3 regions of the Solibacillus sp. FSL W8-0372 genome follow, and region 2 is predicted to be linked to each of the others. Evidence: riboswitches for the same ligand, from Rfam matches in the RefSeq annotation. Region 2 holds a riboswitch; each other region holds the start of a gene.

Evidence for each region. Region 2 has a riboswitch for thiamine pyrophosphate ahead of thiT (energy-coupled thiamine transporter ThiT). Riboswitches for the same ligand answer to the same signal wherever they lie in the genome.
Region 1: it holds a riboswitch for thiamine pyrophosphate, as region 2 does, so the genes downstream of both, tenA (thiaminase II) here and thiT (energy-coupled thiamine transporter ThiT) in region 2, are expected to answer to the same signal.
Region 3: it holds a riboswitch for thiamine pyrophosphate, as region 2 does, so the genes downstream of both, thiD (bifunctional hydroxymethylpyrimidine kinase/phosphomethylpyrimidine kinase) here and thiT (energy-coupled thiamine transporter ThiT) in region 2, are expected to answer to the same signal.

The regions. Positions count from the first base shown of each region.
Region 1 covers NZ_CP150204.1:1,731,045-1,737,928, forward strand. Annotated here, with positions in the region: gene MKY13_RS08515 (efflux RND transporter permease subunit) at 1-671, shown strand, start outside; gene MKY13_RS08520 (M14 family zinc carboxypeptidase) at 772-1,947, shown strand; TPP riboswitch at 2,015-2,113, shown strand; TPP riboswitch at 2,167-2,265, shown strand; gene tenA (thiaminase II) at 2,338-3,030, shown strand; gene MKY13_RS08530 (thiamine phosphate synthase) at 3,043-3,651, shown strand; gene thiO (glycine oxidase ThiO) at 3,635-4,741, shown strand; gene thiS (sulfur carrier protein ThiS) at 4,749-4,946, shown strand; gene MKY13_RS08545 (thiazole synthase) at 4,950-5,717, shown strand; gene MKY13_RS08550 (ThiF family adenylyltransferase) at 5,714-6,751, shown strand.
Region 2 covers NZ_CP150204.1:3,406,688-3,413,571, reverse strand. Annotated here, with positions in the region: gene MKY13_RS17545 (dipeptide ABC transporter ATP-binding protein) at 1-180, shown strand, start outside; gene MKY13_RS17540 (exonuclease SbcCD subunit D) at 281-1,444, shown strand; gene MKY13_RS17535 (SMC family ATPase) at 1,447-4,500, shown strand; gene MKY13_RS17530 (hypothetical protein) at 4,557-4,688, opposite strand; gene MKY13_RS17525 (DUF4870 domain-containing protein) at 4,758-5,084, opposite strand; TPP riboswitch at 5,203-5,311, shown strand; gene thiT (energy-coupled thiamine transporter ThiT) at 5,421-5,981, shown strand; gene map (type I methionyl aminopeptidase) at 6,196-6,884, shown strand, end outside.
Region 3 covers NZ_CP150204.1:2,635,700-2,642,583, reverse strand. Annotated here, with positions in the region: gene MKY13_RS13435 (hypothetical protein) at 1-323, opposite strand, end outside; gene MKY13_RS13430 (M14 family zinc carboxypeptidase) at 519-1,709, shown strand; gene MKY13_RS13425 (hypothetical protein) at 1,755-2,036, opposite strand; gene MKY13_RS13420 (YpzG family protein) at 2,219-2,371, shown strand; gene MKY13_RS13415 (hypothetical protein) at 2,439-2,612, opposite strand; gene MKY13_RS13410 (hypothetical protein) at 2,757-2,960, shown strand; gene MKY13_RS13405 (cell wall hydrolase) at 3,035-3,475, opposite strand; gene MKY13_RS13400 (glycoside hydrolase family 18 protein) at 3,646-4,935, shown strand; TPP riboswitch at 5,105-5,203, shown strand; gene thiD (bifunctional hydroxymethylpyrimidine kinase/phosphomethylpyrimidine kinase) at 5,292-6,104, shown strand; gene MKY13_RS13390 (bifunctional 2',3'-cyclic-nucleotide 2'-phosphodiesterase/3'-nucleotidase) at 6,283-6,884, shown strand, end outside.

The sequences.
Region 1 (6,884 bases), 1.7 Mb from region 2:
GTGAATACTTTGCGACAGTATCTGCAACAATTACTGACAAAGATATTTCAAAAGCAACATCCGCAGCGGATGAAAAAATTGCTGATTTAGAGCTACCTAAAGGTGTTACGACTGGTGTAGGTGGTGTTGCAGCTGATATGACTGAAACATTCACTCAGTTAGGTGTAGCGATGATTGCAGCGATTGCAATTGTATACTTCATCTTAGTTGTTACATTTGGTGAAGGTTTGGCACCATTTGCGATTTTATTCTCATTACCATTTACTGTAATCGGTTCTTGGATTGGATTATTCGCGACAGGTCAAACGATTTCTGTATCAGTTATGATGGGACTACTGATGTTAATCGGTATCGTTGTCACGAACGCAATCGTACTTGTAGACCGTATTATCCGTATGGAACATGAAGGTATGAATATGCGTGAAGCAATATTGGAAGCCGGGGCAACACGTTTACGACCAATTTTAATGACCGCGATTGCAACAATTGGAGCAATGTTACCAATGGCATTCGGTGGAGCTGGCGGCGGTCTGATTTCTCAGGACTTGGCTGTAACAGTAATTGGTGGTTTATTATCATCAACAGTATTAACTTTAATCATCGTTCCGATTGTATATGAAGTATTATCAAGAATGCTGAAGAAAAATCGTAAAGATGTAAAAGACAATTAATATGGGCGGCCTGTAGGAATAATATTCTTATAGGCCGTTTTTTATTGTACAGTAAAGGGTATAGAAGTTAAGTTTTATACACCTAAGTGGGAGGAATTTTATGAGAAAAATATTGCTTTTTAGTTTAATATTTTTTGCTGCAGCCATTATTCATCCAATGACTACAAATGCTGCTACAGAAAAGGTTGACCTTGGAAAATATCCGGTACAAGTAATCGCAAAAAAGAATATAGAACTGAAGGATAAAAATGGGACTGTTATAAAAAAAGTAGCAAAAGGGGAGAAGCTTTTATTAACCGGGATACATGATAAGCAAGGTATCGTAAAAAATTCGTCTAAAACCGCTTTTCTTACTTTAACCGATGTCCACTATGATCAATTAGTCGACGGTTCGAAAGTTTTAACATTCGATGAAGTAGCCTCAAAGTTAAAGCTAATATCACTAATGTATCCTTCACTTACGAATTTACAGGAAATCGGACAATCTGTTGAGGGGCGTTCTCTCTATTCCATAAAGCTTGGAACTGGTAAAAAGGAAGTTTTATTCGATGCAGCTTTCCATGGTCGGGAACATATGACGACCAATGTGCTGATGGAAATGATTGATACATATTTAAAGGCTTACTTGAATGGCACTAAGATAGAAAAATATGATGTGAAAACGATATTAAGTGAAGTAAGTATTGTATTTGTACCAATGGTTAACCCAGATGGTGTAACACTTTCACAAGGTGGAAAAGTGAAAACACCTATGGCCAAGTTAAGAGCGATGAATGGGAGCTCAAATTTTAATCGTTGGAAAGCAAATATAAATGGTGTCGATTTAAATCGTCAATTCAATGTGAACTGGCAATTAATAAAAATGACAAAGCCTTCGTTTAAAGAATATAAAGGTAAAGCGCCGAATACAGAGCCTGAAGCACTTGCAATGAAAAGACTGATTGATCGCGGCAATCATTTAGCCTATGTATCCTATCATTCTTCCGGTCAAATTATATATTGGAGTCGAGCGAAGAGCCATTTTGAACGCACGAAAAAGCTAGTAAAGGGAGTTTCCTCAATTACAGGCTATAAAATGATGCCCGTAACAACAAAAAACGAACCAATCGCAGCTTCTGAGGACTACTTCACAAAAGTTAAAGACCGACCTGCGATGACGGTTGAAATTGCACCATATGCCGGTGAAGCCTCGGTGCCACTAAAACGCTGGAACAATGTTTGGAAGCAAAATAAAACTGTCGCACTATACGTAGCGAATGAAGCGAGAAAATGGTAGGCAGTAGGAAAAAATTTAAATTACCGTTGCATTTATTCAGAATTATCAGTAGACTAGTAGTAATTAAATGAATTTGCAGGGGGACACGTAAGTGTTGAGAAGGTAAAACCTGACCCTTAGAACCTGATCCGTTAACACGGGCGTAGGGAGCAAAATGTACAAGCTAATAATCGTACGTGGCGCTCTCCATCTTTTTGGAGAGCTTTTCTTTTGCAAATTTTTTAATTGCGGGGGGACACATTTGTGTTGAGAAGGTTAAAACCTGACCCTTAGAACCTGACAGTTAATACTGGCGTAGGGAGCAATAAGTGCGTACGTATGCACTTTTTTAGGCATCTCTACTTTTTGTAGAGGTGCCTTTTTTGCTTACGCCTCTAAGGAGGAAATAGGATGGATTTTTGTGGAGAAGTAAGAAAGCAAACGGAATATTATTGGGAGGCCAGTTTGAAGCATCCATTTGTACAAGGTATTGCTGATGGAACATTGGAGCTGGAAAAGTTTAAATTTTATATGCTGCAGGACGCCTATTATTTAAAGCATTATATGAAACTACTTGCAATGCTGGCGGCAAAAGCTAATGAAGATGAAGATGTAGCTTATTTCCTGGAAACCGCGAACTTTATACGGGAAGCAGAGTTAGAACTACACCGTTCGACTTTCAAAGAGTTGCATGTTACACCTGAAGAAATCAGAAATTTCCAACCAGCACCTGCAGCGTACAATTATGTTAGTCATATGTATCAAGCATTTTATACAGGGTCGATTGCCGACGCATACGCTGCGATACTACCTTGTCCGTGGTTATATCAGGAAATCGGAGGCGCATTACGAAAAGCAACACCGGGTGTTAAGTTGTATCAGCAGTGGATTGATCTATATGCCTCCACTGAGATGGAGGAAACAATTGAAAAACAAAAGGAAATGATGAATCGATTTGCACAGATGCCAGGAAATAATGAACGTGAATTGACAGCCCATTTCAAGCGCAGTTGCTATTATGAGTGGCAGTTTTGGGAAATGTCCTGGACTTGTCAGGATTGGCAACAGGAAGTGTACATGAATGAGCATGCTACGATTTTATAAGGTCATTGTTGTATGAAGTTAATGGCAGTAACAGATGATTGTCAGCCGATTTTAGCATTAGCGCAAAAAATTATTCAGATACAGCAAAGCGTGGATTATATACAAATACGTGAAAAGACAAAAACAATAAAAGAAGTGATAACTCTACTTGAATATTTGGAAGAGGGAGCTGTCCCGAAAGACAAAATTATCGTAAATGGTCATTTGGATATTGCGGTGAGCAACGGTATTCAAATAATTCATTTACCGGAGAGAGGCTTATCGGTACAACAGGTTAAACATCAATATCCACAACTTCGAGTAGGTAGATCGGTTCATGATTGTGCGGGCGCAATAGAGGCAGAGCGGCAAGGGGCTGATTATGTTCTTTATGGACATTGCTTTGAAACAAACAGCAAAAAAGGAAAGGTTCCAAACGGTCTTTCTCCTATTAATGAAATGAAAAAGAACTTAAAAATTCCCGTCTTCGCGATTGGTGGAATTCATGTGGATCGAGTCCAGGCACTCCTAGATGTTAAGGCAGATGGAATTGCGGTTATGTCCGGGATTTTTTCGGCAACGCATCCGTTTGCAGCAGCGAACCAATACAGGGAGGCCATTAAAGATGCAAACAAGCTATGACGTAGTCGTAATTGGCGGAGGAATTATTGGAAGTGCAATTGCTTATTATTTAGCAAAGAATCAAGTCGAGGTGGCCGTGCTTGAGGAAAGTCAAATTGGACTAAAAGCGACAAGTGCAGCGGCGGGTATGCTTGGAGCGCATTCGGAATATGAAGGCGATGGAAAGGACTTCTTCACTTTTGCGAGATACAGTCAGGCGCTCTATACGGAGTTAAAGGATGAACTATACGGGCTAAGTGGCATTGACATTGGCTGCAAAAAGGGAGGGATTTTAAAGCTGGCCTTTTCTGAACATGACAAGAAAGAATTAGGGGCAATACTCACACTGCCCACTGTGAAATGGCTTGAGGCAAATGAAGTAAGAAATCTAGAACCCGATGTTTCCCCGCATATAATAGGAGCTGCCTATATTGAAGAGGATGTTAGTGTATTGCCGTATCGTGTATGTCAGGCCTTTTTTAAAGGGGCACAAGTTTACGGTGCATCCATTTTTGAACATACAAAGGTGTTAAAGATTCAAAAGCAGTTGGATTCTTTTCAAATAGATACAACACTAGGAATGTTCAAAGCAAAACGGGTTGTTATTGCTGCGGGTGTTTGGAGTAATCCCTTTTTTCAGCTGCTAGGTGTAGAGCAGCAAATAACACCGGTCAAAGGGGAATGTATTGCTGTGGAAGGGAGAAGTACTTTTTTAAAACACACTATTTTTCATGATAAATACTATATCGTTCCTAGAAATAATGGGGAGCTAGTTATTGGCGCTACTATGGAGGAAAATGATTGGTCAGAACACGTAAGTCTGGATGGCATGGAAACATTAATTCAAAAAGCGAAGGAACTCTTTCCTGGAATTGGTCAGATGAAGATGAATGCTGCCTGGTCAGGATTGCGTCCACAAACATTCGATCAAAAACCATTTATAGGCTTTCATCCACATGATGAAGCGATATTATTTGCAACAGGACATTACAGAAACGGGATTTTATTAGCACCAGCAACAGGTGAGATGATTGCGAGCTTTATATTAAATAGGACTGTGAAAAAAGAATGGGTCGTGTCTTTTCAAATTAATCGACCTAACAGGAGATGAGTAAGCGATGTCTATTACAGTGAATGGGAGAAAGCAAATAGAGCACTTTGAAAATGTTCAGCAATTACTGAAACATTATGGCTTAGAAAATCGCATTGTTGTCGTAGAGGTTAATCATGAAATTGTCATGAAAGAAAACTATGAAACGACGAGCTTATCACAAGGTGATGTAGTAGAGATTGTTCATTTTGTTGGAGGAGGATGAAATATGTTAAAAATCGCAGATCGCACGTTTCAATCCAGACTGCTGTTAGGGACAGGGAAATATCCGTCGTTTGAGGTGCAGAAAAAGGCAGTAGAAATATCCCAGGCAGAAATTTTAACGTTTGCCGTAAGAAGAATGAATATTTTTTCAGAAGAGCAGCCTAACTTTTTGGAGCAGCTCGATTTGACGAAATATACGCTATTGCCTAATACAGCAGGGGCAAAAACTGCAGAGGAAGCGGTACGTATTGCTAAACTTGCTAAGGCATCCGGATTATGTGACATGATTAAAGTCGAAGTCATTGGAGACTGGCATACATTGCTGCCGGATCCCCTTGAAACTTTAAAGGCGTCAGAAATGCTGTTAGAAGAAGGATTTATCGTTTTACCGTATACATCGGATGACGTCGTTCTAGCTAAACGCCTTGAAAGTTTGGGTGTTCATGCGATTATGCCAGGTGCTTCACCAATTGGCTCAGGCAAAGGGATTATTAATCCAATGAATTTAAAGTTTATTATAGAACAGTCAACAATTCCGGTTATTGTAGATGCAGGGATTGGCTCGCCTAAAGATGCTGCATATGCGATGGAGCTAGGGGCAGATGCGGTATTACTGAATACAGCTGTAGCTGGTGCAAAGGATCCTGTAAAAATGGCTGAGGCAATGAAGCTCGCGATAGATGCTGGCAGATTAGGCTTTGAGGCAGGCAGAATAGAAGAAAAAGAGTATGCAACTCCAAGCAGCCCGACAGCAGGAATGGTGATGCCTTGAACAATCGTTATGCAAGACAATCCTTATTTTTAGGAGAAAATACGCAACAACGTATCCAGCAGGCAAAAGTCTTAATTATTGGGGCAGGTGCACTTGGCTCAGCGAGTTCTGAAATGCTGGCGAGGGCAGGAATTGGGCATTTGACGATTGTTGATAGAGACTATGTTGAATGGAGCAATTTGCAACGCCAACAGCTCTACGTCGAGACAGATGTCCATCGCAAATTACCAAAGGCTATCGCAGCTAAACAAAGACTGGAACAAATAAACAGTGAAATTATTATTGAAGGTATTGTGGAAGATGTGCACGGACTAAATATAGAAACGTTAATGCAAGGGCATATGATTGTTGTCGATGCAACGGATAATTTTGAAACAAGCTTAATCATTAATGATGCGGCAAATAAGAAAGGGATTCCGTATATATTTGGTGCCTGTGTCGGGAGCTATGGTCTCACATTGCCTATCGTCCCAGGAGAAACCCCGTGCTTACATTGTTTACTGCAGCATTTACCGATGGACACGATGACCTGTGATACAGTGGGTGTCATTAGCCCAATTGTTCAAGTTACGGCTGCGTATCAAGTAACACACATAATGAAATGGCTTTTAGGAATCCCAATGCAACCAATTGTTCAATCGGTCGACCTTTGGAAGGAAGAGCACGCAAAGGTACATGTATCGAAGCTTAAAAATTCACATTGTCTTACTTGCGGAGAACAACCAATTTACCCTTTTCTCCAATTAGAGCAACAAATGAAGGTAGGGGTGCTTTGCGGGCGGGATGCGGTTCAGCTAAGACCTGGCCAATCATATAAGTATTCGTTAGAACATATTGCAGAAAACATAAGTAAGCAAGTGACAAAGCTAATAGTAAATCCATATTTACTATCGTGTCATTTTGAGACATACCGTATCGTTTTCTTTGAGGATGGTCGTGCCATTATCCATGGTGTTGCAGACCCGATGTTAGCAAGAGTTGTTTATAATCGATTTTTACAAATAGGCGGAATCAATCAAAGAATGCAAGTGTAAATATTTCAAATGAAATGTGGTGAACAAGAGGGTACGAAATATAAATTCGTACCCTTATACTATTTGGTCTGATCAACTGCCCTCCTAAAATAAGGGAAGCTTTTACCGTTATTTGAATGATCTAAGTCACTTT
Region 2 (6,884 bases):
CCGTCACCAATTGATCCGCCACAAGGTTGCCGCTTCCATACACGCTGTCCATTTGCGACAGATAAATGCCGTACGGAAGAGCCAGTTTTACGTACATCTGCCATTATGAAAGATACACATGAAGCTGCGTGTCACTATATGGAAGAAATTTCAGCTGGAAAAATGACAGCAAATTATTAATAATAATTATAACCACACTATACGAATATTCGTTCGTATAGTGTGGTTTTTTTAATTTTAGTCATGTACACTTATAGTAATAAGATAGGAGGCGTTATTCATGAAGATATTTCATACAGCAGATTGGCATTTAGGAAAGCTTGTACAAGGTGTATCGATGACGGAAGATCAGCAATATGTAATCGAACAGTTTATCGAAGAAATAAGAACAGAAAAGCCAGACGTAGTCATTATAGCGGGAGATTTATATGACCGATCAGTACCACCTACTGATGCAATTCAGCTTTTAAATAAAACTTTTAAACAAATATTAATTGATGAAAAAACACCGATTGTCGCAATTGCTGGAAATCATGATAGCGCTACACGTTTAAACTTTGGTAGTGATTTAATGAAAGCAAGTGGCTTGCATATTGTCGGTCACCTGGAAAGTTACTTTGAACCGGTTATTATGCATGATGAGTATGGGGAAGTACATTTTTATTTAGTTCCCTTTGCAGAGCCTTCAATTGTACGAAATATTTTTGGCGATGAATCGATTACGACCCATGAGGGGGCAATGGCACGGATTATTGAAGAAATTAAGTTAACAGTTGATCCGGAAAAACGCAATATTATTGTTGGACATGCCTTTGTTACAAAAGATGGGATGCCCGAACAAAATACAAGTGATTCAGAACGTAAATTGACGATAGGTGGTACAGAGTGCATTGACTCGGCATTGTTTGAACCATTTTGCTATACAGCGCTGGGACATTTACATCAGGCGCATTTTGTGGCAAATGAAAAAATTCAGTATGCAGGATCACCACTAAAATACTCCGAATCTGAAGTAACACATAAAAAAGGTTTTTTAATAGTTGACCTGAAAGAAGATGGCTCAGTAGCTGTGGAAAAAAAGTTGCTGACGCCGATTCGGGATATGCGCATTGTTACAGGACTGCTTGATGATATTTTACAACATGATAAAAATGATGATTACGTTTTCGTAAAGTTGCAGGATGAAAGTTTTGTTAAAGGGGCTGCTGAACTAGTTCGTACTGTTTATCCGAATGCTTTGCATATTGAAAGAACGGTCGTTTATGAAAAGCTTGAGCAGCAGGCGGATACTTTAAATCGTGTACAAATGAATGATTCGGAATTGTTTGAGCTGTTTTACACAGAAATGACTGGTAAGCCTCTGAGTGAGGAAACTAAAGCAATTTATACAGACATTCTTCAGCAGCTGATCGATAATGAACGAGAATTACAGGAGGTGCTGTAACGATGAAGCCTATTAAATTATCGATGACAGCATTTGGACCATATCAAACAAAGGAAGTTATCGACTTTACGAAACTTCATGAGCATGGAATATTTGTCGTTTCAGGGGCTACTGGAGCGGGAAAAACGACTATTTTTGATGCGATAACATTTGCCCTTTATGATTCAGGCAGTGGGGAAGACCGTGAAAAGTCTCTTTTTTTACGTAGTGATTTTGCCGATGAGACGATTGATACTGAAGTCGAGCTTGAATTTGAAGTGCGCGGACGTTTATATCGGATTTGGCGAAAATTTGGTCATAACGGAACGAGTGCGAAACGGGAGTTTTTTGAAATTACTGGGGGCGTTGAAGTTCCGGCTGTAGAAAAGTTTCAAGTAAAGCTAATTCAAGCGAAAATAGAAGAGCTGATTGGCTTAACCCAATCTCAATTCAATCAGATTGTGATGCTCCCACAAGGAGAATTTCAGAAACTATTGACATCCGAATCGAAACATAAAGAAGAAATCTTCCGTAAAATATTCAAAACAGAACGATTTACAAAAATGGTCGAGCTTTTGCGTGAGAAAAAAAAGTCTGCCGAAAAGCTATATGATCAATCAATTATGCAGCAAGACAATACCATTCATGAAATTCTATCGCGCCTACCTAATAGAGAATCAGAGCTATTTTCAGCGGTAAATCAAGATGTGATAAATCTATATCAAGTAAAGCAAGCCTTATTATTGGAACAGCAATATTATGAAGAACATTGCAGAACATTAAAAACGGAATATGAGAAATCCAAATTACAATTACAGCAATTAAATGAAACGTATAGTGAACAAAAGCTATTAAATGAGCGTATTGAAAAATACTTATTAAGAAAAACAAAACTTGCAGAGCTCCTACAGCAGGAACAAACTATGGAAAACGAGAAACAGCGTCTTGAGCTTGCAAAAAAAGCAACACATATCGAACCTATAGAGCGTGAACATGAGAAAGTGAAGCTTCAGCTTGAAAAAGCAGAAGTAGCATTACAACGTGCAAAAAAGGATTATGAACAGGTAAAGTTGCAGCTTCAAAATGCATTGAAATATTATGAAGAACAAAAGCAACATGAACCTTTATTGGATGAGTATTCAAAAAATATTTCACAGTTAGAACAGCTATTACCGATTTATCAATCGATAGATGATCAGCGGAAATCCGTTTTAAAAATAGAGGGAAACCAAAATAACGCAAAACAATTATTTGAAAAGCTTCAAAAAGAAGATATTGCATTAAAAGAACAGCAACAGGAGCAGCGTACAATTATAAATGCCCTGGAAGAAAAAGTGGCTTCGTATCAGGAAACGTTTGAAGCTCAAGCAATGTTGACTAAGAAAATTGAGTTTGCGAAAGAAACGTTAAAGTTCCAATCTAGCGTAGCAGTATTAACGAAAACACTGGCTGAAAAACAACAAATTGCGAAACATGCCCAGGACAAATTAAAGAAGCTGGAACAACAGATTCGCAGTAATCATGCTGCATTTCTCGCTACGTCTCTTCAACATGGGGAAGCGTGTCCTGTATGCGGAAGCACAGAGCATCCAGCGATCCATAGTAGTGAAGCAATGGATGTCGACGATAATGAATTGACCGCATTACGCCGTGAAAGTGACAATGCACTGCAGAACTTTTATCAAGTAAGTTCGAAATTAGAGGTAGAACAAGCTGCATTAAATGAAAAACAGTTGATACTTCAACAGCTGGAAATTGAACCTTCATCTCTTCACGAATACGAGCAGCAACTATCTATTTTGACAAATCAATTATCGATGCAAAAACAGCAACAAACGCAACTAGTAACGGAAAAGAAAAAGTTGGAACAGCTATTGCAAAACAAAGAAGTGCTTCAAGGTCGGATTGAAAAAGGGCAGCAATATGTATCGGAAATTGATCAACAATATGCACAAGAGAAGGGGAAGCTTGAGCAAAGTGAAAAGTCTTTACTGCCGCAATTTTCAACTGTTCAACAAGTTACAGAAGCATTGACGAGCCTCCAGCAAAAGTATCGTCATTTGAAAAGTACAATACAAAAAGCGTTGGAAGCATTGCAAAATATCCAATTAGAAGAAAATTCTTGTGAAGTTAATTATCATCATGCAATGAACAATTTAACTGACAAACAACAGGAAAATAAAATAGCGCAAGCTTCATTTGAGTCTGTACTCATACAAGAAGGCTTCCATTTAGAAGCATATAAGCAAGCACTACTGCCACTGCATGTTCAACAGCAAATTCAGGAAACTTTAGATAACTATAAGCAAAGTTTTCATACTTTAACAGTGCAAATTGCAGAAGAACAACAAATGCTAGAGGGAAAAGAATTGGTGGATTTAAAAGCTTTCGAGCAACAAATTACGCTTCTTACAGAGCAAGTAGAAGCACAATATTCAGAAATGAAGTTAGTTCAATCTTACACATTACAGTGTGAGGAAACTTTAGAGAAGCTTGAAAAATCAGCTCGACAAATAGAAGAATATAAAGAAAAATTAATGCAAGTTGAACATGTTTATGATTTAATTCGTGGACAAAATGAAGCGAAAATTTCTTTTGAGCGATTTGCGCAAATAGGCTATTTAGAAAAAGTAACACATGCCGCAAATGAGAGACTTCGAGTGTTATCAAATGGTCAATACTTTTTAAAGTCAACGGGTCGCAAGGAAGGAAATGCTCAAAGCGGGTTAAGTATTGATGTATATGATAGTAATACAGGGCAAACACGCGATGTAAAAACATTGTCCGGCGGTGAGAAGTTCAATGCATCACTTTCGTTAGCATTAGGAATGGCGGATGTTATCCAAAGTGTTCAAGGCAGTGTGCATATTGATACGATGTTCATCGATGAAGGCTTCGGTACATTGGATGAAGAGGCGTTGCGCCGAGCTATCGATATTTTAATCGACCTACAGCAGACAGGACGACTAATTGGGGTAATTTCACATGTTGCCGAACTTAAAGCAGCTATGCCGGCCATTTTACAAGTACAAAAGTTAAAAGAAGGCTATAGTAAAACGGAAATTATTATTAAATAAAATTTTTCAAAAAAAGACATTTCACTCGAATGATAGGGTGAAATGTCTTTTTTACGTTAGCGTTTTGTAGCTCGGCGTGTAGTAGTTACGGGTTGTGGAGTAGATTTTTTATCCATCATTTTCTTTATAATTGGATAAAGTATTGGACCATACTTAATTGCTGTTTTAACAAGTTTGTTAATTTTCATAAGTGTTCACTCCTTAACGAATATCATTTCGTATAAGAAATATACCCAATTATGAAGCTTTCATAAACATTAACGTAGAACTTTAATAGCTTTCACTAAATTCCAAATCCCTACTATTGAAAACATAATAACTAAAACTACAATGGCAATAAAATGTGAACTGACAAAGAAATCTTGCATAGTCAACGTTTCATGCGTTAAAAAAAGTGAAACGAAAAAGTAAATAATATACAAAATACCAAAAGCAATCGGGATAAACTGTGTTATAAAAGCCTTTTTGGAGTGCGCCCTTACAAAATCATCTTTTGAAACTATATATATAATAAATGGCAAGATAGATGGTGCAAAATAAAAGCTTAAATAGCTTAAAGCACTCAAACCTTTTGATTGATTCATTTCATTCACTCCTTTGTTTGTATACGCTTCTGTCTGGAATTTAGTTTCAAAAAAATCGTTTGTTGAAAGTTGGAAAATTATTCGATACAATAAGTTTGTTCAAACAATAATTATTTAGATGTACCACAAGGGGAGCCGAGTAAGTCGGCTGAGATTGTGCACGTGATTGCACTGACTCTTTGAACCTGTAAGTTAGTACTTGCGTAGGGATGTGGATAGAATCCGACTGTTTAAACGATAGTCAGGCTTTTGTCCTGAGTATCGTTTTTTATTTTTTATAAATGGTTCTATTCCTTCTTCACTTCTGCTACATCGGAAAAAGAAAGGAGCATTGTTATGGACAAAAAGAGATTATTAATGATGGTGGAAATAGCGATTTTCGCTGCCGTCGGACTGGTGTTGGATCAAATATCATTTAAAATGTGGGCGCAAGGTGGTTCGATCAGCTTTGTAATGGTTCCTATTATTTTAATGGCAATTCGTTGGGGAGTAACAGCAGGTCTTGCAACAGGTCTACTGATCGGCATAATGCAAATGATGTTTGGCGCGTATATTGTTCACTGGCTTCAGGCAATTCTGGATTATGGTCTCGCTTTTACTGTAGTAGGTTTAGCGGCAGTTATAAGAAAGCCTTTACTGCAAGCAACACAGTCACTTCATAAAACAAAGATGGCACTCTATATTATAATAGGTACGTTATTAGGTGGAGCTTTACGATTTGTTTGCCACTTACTTGCCGGAGTGGTCTTCTTTAAGGAATTTGCAGGCGACGATAATGTGTGGACATATTCAATTCTCTACAACGGTTCCTACATGCTGCCAGCAACAATTATTACAGCCATTATTGCCGTCCTATTATTCACGTCTGCACCACGTTTATTGCAAAAAGTACAATAAATTAAATTATTATAATAGAACTAGGTTTGCAGTGCGGATTTCCACACTTCAAATCTAGTTTGTTTTTTTATCAATGTACATTAATCTATAAATCATTTTTGCACATAATTCCTGTATTTAAACACATCATTTAAAAAAACAATGAACACTTACAACCGATTTTAAGTATGTTATAGTTAAGGGTAGACATTGTTTAAGAGGAAGGAAGTTACACATGATTGTTACAACACAAGAAGAAATCCAGGCTTTTAAAAAAATAGGACGCATTTGTGCTGAAATTCGTGAAGCGATGAAAGCTGCGACAGTACCTGGCGTGACAACAAAAGAATTGGATGAAATTGCAGGACGGATGTTTGCTGATGCTGGCGCTGTTTCAGGTCCAAAAGGTGAATATGACTTCCCGGGCTATACTTGCATTTCGGTGAATCATGAAGTGGCACATGGTATTCCAGGTAATAAAGTGATTCAAGAAGGAGATATCGTTAATATCGACGTATCAGGTTCTTTAGATGGATATTTTGCAGATACAGGAATTTCCTTTGTTGTTGGAGAAGGCTATGAAGATAAGGAAAAACTTTGTGCTGTAGCAAAATCTGCATTTGAACGTGCAATGACAAAAGTTAAAGCAGGTTCAAAATTAAATCAAATTGGTAAGGCGGTTGAGCGTGAAGCGCGTGATCATGGCCTAACGGTAATTATGAACTTAACAGGTCATGGTTTAGGTAAATCATTGCATGAGGAGCCTAACCACGTATTAAATTATTATGATGCATGGGATACAACGATTATGAAAGAAGGGATGGTTTTAGCAGTAGAGCCATTCATTTCAGCAAAGGCAGAGCATATTGTTGAATCTGGAGATGGTTGGACATTTATTACTCCGGATAAATCGTTAGTTGCACA
Region 3 (6,884 bases), 770 kb from region 2:
TCCTTCTCATATGCAATTGATTGTTTACGTTCAATTGCTTCAGCCACTGTCATTTCATTTGCTCCAATTTTAACGATTGTTTTAGCATTTGATTCAACAACGAGTGCTTTTAGTTTATTGCGGTATTGAATAAGACTAGTGACTTTGTCATACGAACCTTGCATTTCTTTTTTGTATTCATCAATTGACATGCCTTCAATTTTTTCGTTGCTTTTTCGGTTTGCTCGAGCCAGCACTACGCGGTACGTAGCCGATTGGATCCGTTCACCAAGCATTTTTAACTCAGATAGTGCACGATGCAGCGATATTCTTTTCGTCTCCATGATGAACCTCCATACAATAAAAATTTAGTAGATTCTACTATAACATAATGCTGCTCTCAATTTCACTATATAGGGAAATATTAGGGGATACAGAAAGCGATTGAAGGTAATAAACCATTTTCTCGAACCGTGTTAATAATCATTCCCCACATTCATATACTTTTCTATTGATTATTTTATAGAGGGAGGAGCTTTGTGGAGGTTTTTGTTAGACCGGGTGATTCTTTTTGGTATTATAGCCAAGTTTTTAATCTTCCGTATCAGCTAATTATTGATTCAAATCGTAATTTAAATGCACAGGCGCTAATCCCGAACCAACCTGTCCAGATTCCCGGCTATGTAACAAATCCATATACTATTCAACGGGGAGATAGCATTTGGTCGATTGCACAAAGAATTAATTTGCCGATGGATGCAATTTTTCTGCTCAATCCAGGAATCAATCCATATGCGATTCAAGTAGGTACTCAATTATTATTACCTATTCGTATAACATGGCGTGTTGTAAATGGTAAACAAAATTATGATTACAGCACGATGGTACAGGATATTCGTACATTGCAGGCAATCTATCCATTCCTAGTAAATGAGCCGATTGGAAATTCTGTATTAGAAAAAGAAATTCCAGGACTCACAATTGGAAAAGGGCAGAAACGTGTTCATTATAATGCATCATTTCATGCGAATGAGTGGATTACAACAGCGATTGTCATGACGTTTCTAAATGATTACCTATTGTCGCTTACGAATAATGGTTCCATAAGAGGGCTTTATACATTGCCATTATATAATCAAACAAGTTTAAATATCGTGCCAATGGTAAATCCGGATGGAGTGGATTTAGTACTGAACGGACCTCCGGAAGATGCAACAATCCACAATAATTTAATCGAATGGAATGGGGGGAGTACAGATTTCTCTGGTTGGAAAGCAAACATTAATGGGGTTGATTTGAATGACCAGTTTCCTGCTGAATGGGAACTGGAAAGAGAAAGAAATCCGAAAACACCAGGTCCACGCGATTATGGTGGGGAAAGTCCGCTATCTCAACCAGAGTCCATTGCAATGGCCGAGCTAACGGTTGAACGGGATTTTGCTCGTGTGTTGGCTTTTCATACACAAGGGCAAGTTATTTTTTGGGGATTCATGGGATTGGAGCCTCCTGAAACAGAACAGCTTGTCAACGAGTTTGCCAGGGTTAGTGGATATGAGCCGATACAGACAATCGAAAGCTATGCTGGTTATAAAGATTGGTTTATTCAAGACTGGCGTCGCCCAGGTTTTACAGTAGAACTAGGTCTTGGAACGAACCCTTTACCAATCAGCCAGTTTGGTGAAATTTATGAAGAAGCATTAGGGATTTTCTTAAGTGCACTTTATATGTAAATGAAATCCCCCCGTTACCACTTGTGATGGAACGGGGGGATACTTTTATGAATTTAAGTTTTCATCAATTTCCAGGATGTTTTGCTTTAGTTCATCTAGTTTGGATTTATTTTGCTCAACAATATCCATATGTTCCTGTTTTTGTTCTGCATTGGCAAGTGCATTTTCGGTACGCTCCAATGAATTGAATGCATGTTCTACTGCAAATTCTTCTGGGTGGGACATTGCCTGTTTTACTGCTCGCTCTGTTCTTTCAACTGAGTTGGATAGTAAACTAATCGGGTGATTTTGTTTCCAGCTAGGTGTGCCTGAACTTTTTTTAGCCACTGTTCCTCATCCTTTCCGTCTTCGGGACTGTTTTCACTGTTAGTATTGATCCTGACGAGTAATCCATCCGTCAAAAAAATTGCCAGTAAATGAATTCAAAAAGGACTTTGCTTTAAGAATAAATGAAGTAATTCGTACCATACTAATTTGGATTTCACTTTAAACATAGGGAGGCGGAACGAATGAGCAAAAAGGGTGCATTAGATCCGAAATCTCAAAAAATCCACCAAAACTGGACAAGAAATAAGCATCAGAAATCTCAGGTTAATGGTCAAACAGAGGTTACTCTGCAAAACCAAATATTGAGAATTAATGCGAAAGCTAAACAGTTCTAACCTTTGTTAAGAAGTAAATCAGGCCTTCACCAACAGTAGTATTCTGTTGTGAAGGTCCTTTTACTTTTTACTTATAATTTTTTGCAGCGTTACTTTTACCCTTTTCTACAAGGCGATGTAGTTCATTTAATTCATTTGCGATTTCTTCTCTCATTTTGTTTGGAGCAATTTTTTCATTCTTAGGTGTTTGAGGTAACGACCTCTTATTAGTTCCTTTGCTTGTGCTGTCGTCTCTGCCCATTTCGTATTCTCCTTTCGATTGGATTCCTTCTTAATATGGCATGAGATCAGTTTTTTATCACAAAAAGTAAGGAAGTAAACGAAGATGGAAAAAGGCATAAAACCCCCAATACTGAGCACATTAAATCAGTAGGAGGTGGAGAAAATGAGCAAAAACAACAAAAAGACATTGAATGAAAGAACACATAATCCTTTTGCTACTTATAAAGAACTGCATCATAACAAAACAAGTCATGATCGAAATCCAGAAGACAATGTAGCTGAATTTGCAGAAGAATTTGATTCCAAACTAAAAAATAAAAACAATAAAACAAATCATGACAAAAATCAGCAGTCCAACAAAAAATAGTTAATCTTGATTTTCTTTTCAAATAAAAAAGAGCCTTAATTAAAGGCTCTTTAATAATATGGAGAAAGGTAAAACTATCCCATATATACACTTTCACATGTTCCGGCTACAGGCTCGTAAAAACAATGTTGTTTAAATTGCCCTGTAAATGGTTGCCCATACCATGTAGGAGGACATTCCCCTGAAGGATTAAAATACCAGAGGGCATATTTTGCTGGATGGTCTCTCCAAAAATCTAATGTTTGCCTTGCCAAACGTTGTTCAGTAGGTCTTGCGCGCTGATAAAACATATTTCCTTTTTGAACTGCTTCAAAAGAATAGTTATTTCCCTGAACTTGAAAAATAACCTGCTCTACTGTTCTGACGTCTCTAAAGTCTAAACAATCCGCAACAACTCGATTTACAATTACATTCCCAACATATAACATCCCTTGCTTGCCTTCACCTTCAGCCTCAGCTCGCATCATTCTTGCCATCAAATCGACATCTGCATCGCGGTACTTAACTCTTGGCATTTTTTCACCTCACATTTATAGTATGAAAAAGTTTGCTACGTTGCGCATATCTTAATTAGTTTTGTATAAAAATTATTTCAAAAAGTGCTCTTATTCATTTATGACTTTTTCTCTCGCATTAATAGAGCATTAAGTTCATAAATTAGTATATAGAAAAAGGAGGACCGACAATTCAAATTCATGTTGTACAGCCAGGAGAATCGCTATGGGGAATTGCGCAAGCTTATGGAACGACGATACAGAACATTGTGGAAGCCAATCAAATTCCCGATCCTAATCGCTTAGTTGTAGGGCAAGCGCTTGTGGTTCCAGTAAATGGTCAATATTATATTGTTCAACCAGGGGATAGCCTATGGTCAATAGGACAACGCTTTAATGTGAATTATATGACACTTGCACAAGTCAATGGTTTGTCTTCAAATGCGGTATTAATGATTGGAACACGTTTATATATTCCTCCCGCTGCGAAAACATCTGCTGAAATTTTTGCTTATGTTGAACCAAGAGGCAACGAAGTAAGTGAACTACTAGTAAATCAAGTGCGTGAAACGAGTCCCTATTTAACGTATTTAGCTCTATTCAGCTATGAAGCAGGACGGGATGGTTCATTAAAGGCGCCAGTAATTGAACCACTACCTAGTTTGGCCGCAGAAAATAATGCGAGTATTGCAATGGCGATAACGAATCTAGAAGATTATCAGTTCAGTAGTGAGCTAGCACGTGATATTTTTCAAAGTAAAGCAGTACAAAACTTACTTTTTGACAATATTATTGCAGAAGCAAAAAGAATTGGGAATGTTTCGGATATCCATTTTGATTTTGAGAGAATACCAGGTGACCAAAGGGAAGCCTATAATAATTTCTTGAGAAGCGCGGTAGAGCGTATGCATGCTGAAGGTTATACAGTCTCCACGGCACTGGCACCAAAATCGAGTGCGAATCAGCCAGGGGAATGGACGGTAGGTCATGATTATAGAGCTCACGGGGAAATAGTAGATTTTGTTATGCTAATGACATATGAGTGGGGGTATTCTGCAGGCCCACCTCTGGCTGTCTCCCCGCTCCCTCAAGTGGAACAAGTAGTTCAATATGCTTTAACGGAAATTCCGGCAAATAAAATTTTACTTGGGCAAAATTTGTATGGGTATGATTGGACGTTACCCTTTGTGCAAGGGGGCGAATATGCAGAAGCATTAAGTCCACAACGTGCAATAGAAATAGCCAAACGTTATAATGCAGCCATTCAATATGACTATACCGCACAGGCACCTTACTTTAACTATTATGATGAGCAAGGACGTTCACATATTGTCTGGTTTGAAGATGCACGTTCCATCCAGGCAAAATTTAATTTAGTAAAAAGACTAAATTTACGGGGTGTCGGTTACTGGAAACTTGGTTTACCGTTCCCCCAAAACTGGCAACTTATCGGTTCAAACTTTAATGTCGTTAAGAAATAAAATAGGATTAAATAAAAACTCAGATGAATTAGTATATAGCTCATCTGAGTCTTTATAAGTGATGTGGCAATTTACAATCGTACTTCGCATTAGAAAGTATATTATGAATCTAAAATTTTTCCATTTACTTGCTATGTAAATTTTATTCTGATACACTCGACGTAATTAAATGCATTTGCAGGGGGACACACTTGTGTTGAGAAGGTTAAAACCTGACCCTTAGAACCTGACCGTTAATACGGACGTAGGGAGCAAAGTACAATTATACATATGTACTTACTAAGACCCCGCGTATTTTACGTGGGGTCTTTCTTTTGCAGTGTCACTTAATAATATTTTTATTAGGAGTGGTAAAAATGATTGCATGTACTATAGCAGGATCCGATAGTGGGGGCGGGGCTGGCATCCAAGCTGATTTAAAAACCTTTCAAGAGCTTCGTGTATTCGGTACATCAGTGATTACAGCTTTAACGGCTCAAAATACAAAAGGGGTGCATGGAATCTATCCGGCTACTGCTGATTTTGTAAAGGATCAATTAAATGCAGTAATCGATGATTTTGATCTGAAAGCTGTTAAAACAGGTATGCTGTTTAATGCAGAAATCGTAGAAACAATTGTCTCGGTATTGAAAGCTAAAGAAATACCACTTATTGTAGATCCAGTGATGATTGCAAAAGGCGGTGCTAGCTTACTGAAAGAGCAAGCAACAATAGCTTTAAAGGAAAAACTACTTCCGGTTGCTACGGTTTGTACACCGAATATACCCGAAGCAGAAGTATTGACCGGGCTTACGATCAAAACCGAAGAGGAAATTAAGCTTGCAGGGGAATATTTATTAAATTTAGGTATGCAATGTGTAGTGATAAAAGGTGGTCATTTAGCGGATAATCATGCGATTGATACGGTGTTTATTCGAGGAGAAAAGCCTTTTAAAATGAAAACAGAAAGACTGAAAACAATTCATACGCATGGAACAGGATGTACATTTTCAGCAGCAATTACCGCAGAAATTGCCAAGGGGAAACCATTAAAAACAGCGATCATTGAAGCAAAAAAGTTTGTCCAATTAGCAATTCGTTATCCACTGAATATTGGTCATGGATATGGTCCAACAAACCATTTTGCCTACCAGGAGCACCGAGGAATTTGCGATGTGCAAGTAATTTAATTAATTTATTGAGTAAATTGTACTCGTTTCTTGAAGTGAATAACTTGTGGCATTTTTTTAACTCTCAAAAAGTACTACTTGCCTAGATATAGTAATGTATCAATTTACTCTTTTCTACTATTCTGTCAATTTAGTATGATGGACTTGTTGAACAATTTAGATAATAGGAGTGAAAAAAATGTGGAAAAAACTTTCTGCTTCGGCCCTTACATTAACACTTTTAACTAGTGGAATGGCTGGAGTATCAGCGGCATCTACTTCCAACGAGGAAGAAATGACACGCGGAGATTTTGTGAAGGCAGTCATTGATGCATTAGGTGTTGAAGTAGGTTCTGGACAATCCGTTAAATTCAAGGACGTACCCGATTCACTAAAGCCATATATTGAAAAGGCTGTGGAACTAAAGTTAATTAAAGGTAAAACACCGACACAATTTGCACCAAATGAAAAATTGACACGCACACATGCCTTCCTTATTGCAGCTAGGGGTATACAGGATGAAAAACAATACTCCGAAAATGTATTAAATCAATTTAAAGATGCGAATAAAATTGGATCTGGGAATCGTCAAGAGATGGCAAAGGCAGTAGAGTTAGGCTTATTAACAGGCTATGAAGACGGGACGATCAAACCGAATGAGTTTGTCACGAAAGTGCAAATGCAAAAGATTCTGCAGCGGTTTTTAGCGGAATATAACCCAGTTGAAGCAAATACGACTGTGGCATTGCGCATTTTGGGTACGACGGATATTCATACTAATATTATGAACTATGATTATTA